DNA from 2 places in the Kocuria sp. KKT182 genome. Region 1 is predicted to be linked to the other one. Evidence: riboswitches for the same ligand, from Rfam matches in the RefSeq annotation. Region 1 holds a riboswitch; the other holds the start of a gene.
What was found. Region 1 has a riboswitch for S-adenosylmethionine ahead of ACZ2G1_RS00485 (MetQ/NlpA family ABC transporter substrate-binding protein). Riboswitches for the same ligand answer to the same signal wherever they lie in the genome.
Positions count from the first base shown of each region.

Region 2: linked by a shared signal. The riboswitch ahead of ACZ2G1_RS17155 (hypothetical protein) and the one ahead of ACZ2G1_RS00485 (MetQ/NlpA family ABC transporter substrate-binding protein) in region 1 are both predicted to bind S-adenosylmethionine.

Region 1 covers NZ_CM145757.1:112,265-115,649, forward strand. Annotated here, with positions in the region: gene ACZ2G1_RS00475 (GlsB/YeaQ/YmgE family stress response membrane protein) at 51-323, shown strand; gene dxr (1-deoxy-D-xylulose-5-phosphate reductoisomerase) at 455-1,729, shown strand; SAM riboswitch class IV at 1,774-1,890, shown strand; gene ACZ2G1_RS00485 (MetQ/NlpA family ABC transporter substrate-binding protein) at 1,991-2,884, shown strand; gene ACZ2G1_RS00490 (methionine ABC transporter ATP-binding protein) at 2,881-3,385, shown strand, end outside.
Region 2 covers NZ_CM145757.1:3,701,301-3,704,685, forward strand. Annotated here, with positions in the region: gene cspE (transcription antiterminator/RNA stability regulator CspE) at 4-210, shown strand; gene ACZ2G1_RS17145 (hypothetical protein) at 318-506, shown strand; gene ACZ2G1_RS17150 (hypothetical protein) at 609-905, opposite strand; SAM riboswitch class IV at 1,323-1,448, shown strand; gene ACZ2G1_RS17155 (hypothetical protein) at 1,462-1,689, shown strand; gene ACZ2G1_RS17160 (PIN domain-containing protein) at 1,701-2,084, shown strand; gene ACZ2G1_RS17165 (glycosyltransferase family 4 protein) at 2,088-3,263, opposite strand; gene ACZ2G1_RS17170 (cell division protein PerM) at 3,379-3,385, shown strand, end outside.

The DNA.
Region 1 (3,385 bases):
CGCCGGTTGCGTACAATAAAAGTCCCTCCCGGGACGGATAAGGAGCCATCATGGGAATCATCAGCTGGATCATCCTCGGCCTCATCGCCGGCGCCCTCGCCAAGCTCATCATGCCGGGCAGCCAGGGTGGCGGCATCATCGTCACGATCGTCCTCGGCATCGTGGGGGCCCTCCTCGGAGGCTTCCTCGGCTCGCTGATCGGCATCGGGGACCTGGAGTCCGCGTTCGACATCGGCACCATCATCACCGCCGTCGTGGGAGCCCTCATCGTGCTCTTCATCTGGGGCGCGGTCTCCGGCCGCAAGGGTCGCGCCACGCGCTGACCCCACCCCCGTCGGTCGCCGAGGCCCCGTCCACCGCTCCCGGTGGACGGGGCCTCGGCCCGTTCCGGGCCGTCCGCAGGCACCCCCTGCGGGCACCGCACCGAGGAGTGGCGCTGGGGGATACTGGGGCCATGACGCCCCCCGCCACCTCGCCCCGCACCCGCCCGACACCCGAGCTGCGCGCCCTGGCCGCCGCCGGCCCCCGCCGGATCAGCGTCCTCGGCTCGACGGGCTCGATCGGCACCCAGGCGCTCGACGTCGTGCGGGCCGCCCGCGAGCTCGAGGGCGCGGACCCGTTCACCGTGGTCGCCCTCGCCGCCGGAGCACGGCACCTCGAGCTCCTCGCCGAGCAGGCCCTCGAGACCCGCGCCGCGCTCGTGGCGACCAGCGGCACCGCCCAGGACGCCGCCCGGCTGGCCGGCCTCATCGCGGACGGGGCCGCGTCCGCCGGGGCCGGGGGATACCGCCCGGACGTCGTGCACGGGCCCGACGCCGCGTCCGCGGCCGCCGCCCACCCCGACGCCGACCTCGTGCTCAACGGGATCACCGGCTCCATCGGCCTCGCCCCCACGCTGGCGGCGCTGCGGGCCGGGCACCGGCTCGCCCTGGCGAACAAGGAGTCCCTGATCGCCGGCGGCGCCCTCGTCAAGGCCGCCGCCGCGGCCACCGGGGACCCGGACGCCCTGATCCCCGTGGACTCCGAGCACTCCGCGCTGGCGCAGGCGCTGCGCGGCGGCACCGCCGGGGAGGTGGACCGGCTCGTGCTGACGGCCTCCGGCGGGCCCTTCCGCGGCCGGTCCCGGGCGGAGCTCGAGACGGTCACGCCCCGGGACGCGCTGCGCCACCCGACGTGGGACATGGGCCTGATGGTGACGACCAACTCGGCGACCATGGTGAACAAGGCCCTCGAGGTGCTCGAGGCCCACCTGCTCTTCGACGTCCCCCTCGAGCGCATCGACGTGGTGGTCCACCCCCAGTCGGTCGTGCACTCCATGGTCCAGTTCGTGGACGGCTCCACCCTCGCCCAGGCCTCGCCCCCGGACATGCGCCTTCCCATCGCCCTCGGCCTGGCCTGGCCGCACCGGGTGCCCGGGGCCGCCCTGCCGTGCGACTGGACGCGCGCCACGGAGTGGACCTTCGAGCCCCTCGACCCGGTGGCGTTCCCCGCCGTCGAGCTCCTCAAGGCGGCGGGGGAGCGGGGCGGGACCTTCCCCGCCGTGTTCAACGCGGCCAACGAGGAGGCGGTGCACGCCTTCCACGACGGCCGGATCCGGTTCCCCGCCATCGTGGACACCGTCGAGGCGGTGCTGGGCGAGCACGACGACGACGGCCCGCTGGAGCTCGAGGCCGTGCTGGCGGCCGAGCGCTGGGCCCGCCGGCGGGCCCGCGAGGTCCTCGCCCGCTGACCGGGCCGGGCCCGGCCCCGCCGCACGTGCTAGTCTGTCAGGCGGATGACGAGTCCCAGCGTGCAGCCCTGGCTTGCTGGGCGGCAACCCTCTCCCGTAGTGGGGTGCCCCAGGTGAACCATCCGGCACCGGCCGACGACGGCCGGCGGCAAGTACGGTCCGACCGCGCACGCGCCCTCCGGCGCGCCCTCGACCGTGGCCGCCGGACCCGTTGGCCCCGGTGGAGACCTCCGACACCCCGGACCCACGGAAAGGCACCACATGCGATCGCAGCGCCTCCCCTTCCTCGCCCTGGCCACGACCCTCGGCCTCGCCCTCACCGCCTGCGGCGGCTCCGCCGGGGAGTCCTCCGGCGAGGGCGTGCTCGCCGACGACAAGGTCACCATCGGCGTGGTGGGCACCGACCCGACCCACGACGCCCTCCAGCGGGTGGCCGAGGAGCAGGGCATCACCGTCGAGTACGTCGACTTCTCCGACTACAACCAGCCGAACCCCGCCACCGAGTCCGGTGACGTGGAGATGACCTGGTTCCAGCACGTCCCGTTCCTCGCCGACTACAACAACGCGGCCGGCGGCTCCATCACCCCGATCGGCTCGACCTCGATCTACCCGCTGGGCCTGTACTCCAACCAGTACGACTCCGTGGAGCAGTTCCAGGAGGGCGACGAGATCGCGGTGCCCAACGACGCCGTGAACCTCTCCCGGGCCCTGCTCGTGCTCGAGGCCGCAGGTCTCGTGGAGCTGAGCAGCGACACCCTCATCCCCACCGAGCTCGACGTCGACACCGAGGCCTCCACGGTGCGGGTCACGCCGGTCTCCGCGGAGCAGACGGTGCTCTCGCTCGACTCGGTGGCCGGCTCGGTCATCAACAACGACTTCCTCTCGCGGGCCGACATCGACCCGCAGTCCGCGCTCGCCCAGGACGACCCCGAGTCCGAGGGCTCCCGCGCCTACGTCAACCTCTTCACCACCACGGAGGAGCTCGCCGACGACGAGACCCTCCGGCAGGTCGCGGACCTCTACCACGAGCAGGCCGTGCTCGACGCCGAGATGGAGGAGACCAAGGACACCGCCGTGCCGCTGCAGCTGGAGCCGGAGGAGCTCCAGGAGCTGACCGCGCGCTACCAGCAGGAGCTGAAGGACCAGGAGCAGTGAGCGCGGCGGTCCCCGCCGGGCCGCCCGCACCCGGGCGCCCGGACGAGGTGCTCGTCTCCTTCCGCAACGTCTCCAAGACCTTCCGCACCGGCTCGGGGCGGGCGGCGCGCGAGGTGCTCGCGGTCGACGACGTCACCCTCGACGTCCGCCGCGGCGAGATCTTCGGCGTGATCGGCTACTCCGGGGCGGGCAAGTCCACCCTCGTGCGCCTGATCAACGGGCTCGAGCCCGTGTCCTCGGGCTCCCTGACCGTGGAGGGCTTCGAGGTGGCCGGCCGGCGCGAGACCGAGCTGGCGCCCGTGCGGCAGGAGATCGGGATGATCTTCCAGCAGTTCAACCTCTTCACCTCCCGCACCGTCGCCGGCAACGTCGAGTACCCGCTCAAGCGGGCCGGCTGGCCGAAGGAGAAGCGCCGGGCACGGGTGGCCGAGCTGCTCGAGTTCGTGGGCCTCGCCGCCCGCGCCGGCAACTACCCGGAGCAGCTCTCCGGCGGGCAGAAGC
Region 2 (3,385 bases), 340 kb from region 1:
CCCATGACTACCGGTATCGTCAAGTGGTTCAACGCTGACAAGGGCTTCGGCTTCATCACCCCCGAGGACGGCTCCAAGGACGTCTTCGCCCACTTCTCCGCGATCAACTCGAACGGCTTCCGCTCGCTGAACGAGAACGACCGCGTCGAGTTCGAGACCCAGGACGGCCCCAAGGGCCCCCAGGCTGCGAACATCAACGTCATCTCCTAAGGATCTTCCGCGGGCTCCGGCCCGTTGATCCTCCAGAACCGTCGTCGGGCTGCGCCCGGCGGCGGTTCTGTCGTCGTACCCGCCGAGCAGCACCGGGAGGAAGCGCCGTGACCGTTCCCGATCCGCTCCCCGCCGCGGAGGAGCCGGAGGACCCCTTCGTGGTGAACCGGGTCTCCGACGCCGAGCTGGACGTCTCCGTGCCGTTCGAGGTCGAGGCCTCCGAGTGGGGATTCGACGGCTCCGCCGACGAGGCCGGCGGCGGCTGGGGCTCGGCGGGGGACTACGGCCTCGAGTGAGCACCCCGCGGGTCCCACCGGCGCTCCGGACGTCACCGTCCTCCCGCACGACGGAGGCCGCAGCCCGACGGGCTGCGGCCTCCGTGCGCTCCTGTCCGCCGGCTATGCCGACAGCGGGAGGGACGAGGGGTGGAGCTTGAAGAACGGGTGCCGTCCGGTCGCCGCGAGGGCTCCGGGAACGAGGAGCTGGCGGTACTTGGCGCACCATTGCGCCGTACCCTCCGTGTGCTCCGCCGCGGCGGCCAGGTCGTCGGCCTCGGGGCTCAGGTACTCCTGCACGTCCCCGTCGGTCGACGTGAGACGGACGAGGTGGAGATCGGGGAGGGCGGTGACGGTCACGTCGATCCACTCCTCGCGCTGGTCGGTGGTGATGGCTGTTCTTTCTTCGGACATGGTCATGTTTTCTCCTGACGTTCTTGCAGGCATCCGATGGCGTTGCCCGCCGCTTCGTCATCCGATCCACCCGGGAACATCGGGTTGGCGCGCAGCGGGTCGGAGCCCCTCCACGGTTCCGCCGGGGATCGTCGATCTCCGGCCGAGGGCGTGGACGCCGCATCTCGAGAAGCAGGTTCAGGCTACCCCGCGGCACCGACACCTCGACAAGCGAGTCGTGAGTTGTGTCACTGAAACGTAATGCGCGGGGCCGTCGCCTGCGCCGTCCCCGGTCCTACGGGACCCATTCCAGCGCAACGATGTGTCGTCGAGATGTCCGGGCGGTGACACCCCGGGGAAGGCCTGTGCACAGGAGGGGGCACCGGATCCGGCCAGGTCGCCGCACGCGGACACTGTTCGGCCGATGTGGTTCAATGGGGAGAGCTTCAAGAGACCCGGTCGGCAAGCTCCGACTTGACCGGGCACCAACCCCATGTTCACGGGTGGTTCGGATGACGAAGCGGCTCGCATCGCCGCAGCAGCGGTACCCGGTGCGAGCAAGAGCGCACGAAGGATCCCGGTCATGTCCGACCCCCGCCACTCCGCCGCCCGCACGGGCGCGTTCCCCCAGCCCTCCCACGCCGTCCCGGCCACCGGGGACGGGACCCGCCGCGACCCCGCGCCGAGCGTCCCGGCGATCAGCGTCTCCGCCATGAGCGTCGAGGACTACGCCCGCGTGGTGCAGGTCCGCACCGAGTTCGTGGACTTCCTGCTGGCTCCGGCCCGCGGGGAGCTCGCCGCCGCGGCCTGAGGCCCGCCGCCGTGGACCTCCTCCTGGACCGTTCCGTGCTGCTGGGGGTGCGCACCCCGGAGCGCTGCCCCGAGCTGGCCGAGGTCCTGCGCCGGCACGGACACCGGCGGCTGTTCCTGCCCGCCACGGTGCTCGGGGAGCTGCTCGCCGAGCGGCCCGACGAGACGCTGTGGGCGGAGCAGCTCGAGCTGCGCTTCCCGGGCCGGGTCCTCCCCGCGGACGCCGCCGTGGCCCGGGCGTGGGGAGCACTGGCCGCGACGGGGGCGGCCGACCCGCTCGCCGGGCTCACCGCGGCCACGGCCCTGGTCCACGGGCTGACCGTGCTGACCGCGGAGCCGGGGCGGTACGCCGGCACCGGGGCGCCCGTACTGGATGCGTCCCCCGCCCGCCGGTAGCCCTCAGACGGCCCGGCGGTGCCGGCGGCTGCGCCCCTGCCCCTGCGCCGAGAGCGCCACGGCGCGCTCGTAGTGCTCGAGCAGCTGCCCGACCAGCACGTCCCACGTCCGGCCCTGGACCGCCGCGTGCGCCGCGACGCCGAACGCGGCCCGCTTCGCCTCGTCGCCCAGGAGATCCGCCACGTACCCGCGCAGCGCCCCGAGATCGCCCGGGGGATAGAGCCAGCCGGTGCGGGACCGGTCCACGAGGTCGAGGGGACCGCCCCGGCCGGTCGCGACCACCGGCACCCCCGAGGCCATGGCCTCCTGGATCGTCTGGCAGAACGTCTCGAACTCGCCGGGGTGGACGAACACGTCGAAGGACGCCATGATGCGCGCCAGGTCGGCACCGCTGCGGCGCCCGGTGAAGTGGGCCTGCGGGAGCCGGCGGCGCAGGGCGTCCTCCTCCGGGCCCGAGCCCACGACCACCAGGCGGGTGCCGGGCAGGTCCGCGACCGCGGAGAGGTCCTCGACCTGCTTCTCCGGGGCGATCCGGCCCACGTAGCCGACGATCCGCCGGCCGCCGCCGACCTCCTCCCGCCACCGCTCGTCCCGGTGCCGGGGGGAGAAGCGGGTGGTGTCCACCCCGCGCCGCCACAGGTGCACGTCCTGGACGCCGTGCTCGGTGAGCTGCCGGACCGCCGCGGTGGACGGCGCGAGCGTGAGCGTGGCGAGGTTGTGCATGGAGCGCACGTGCCCCCACAGGAGCTGCTCGAGGAACGGGGCCCCGTACTTGGCCGCGTAGCCGGGCACGTCGGTCTGGTAGACCGCCACGCACGGCACCCCGAGCTGCTGGGCCGCCAGGATCGCCCGGCGGCCCAGCACGAACGGGGAGGCCACGTGGACCACGTCAGGCCGGAAGCGCTCCAGCTGCCGCCGCACCCGGGCCACGGTCCCGCCGGCCACCCGCACGGCGGGGTAGCCGGTGAGCGGAACGGCTGGCAGCCGGTGCACCGGCACCCCGTCGAGGTCCTCGACGACCTGCTCCGCCGGGCGCCCGAGCGGCGCGGGTTCGTAGGAGGGCGCCACGACCACGACGTCGTGCCCGCCGGCGACCAGCTGCTCGACGACCCGCAGCACCGAGTGGGTGACTCCGTTGAGGTGGGGGAGGAACTGCTCGGCGACCACGGCGACTCTCATGCTCCCGAGCCTGCCGGGGCCGGGCGACCGGACGGCGAGCGGGGCGTGGCCCGCCGGTGAAGGCGCCGTGAAGCCTCGGCCGGGGTGCCGCCCGGGCGTGGGAGGATGGTCGGTGATGAACT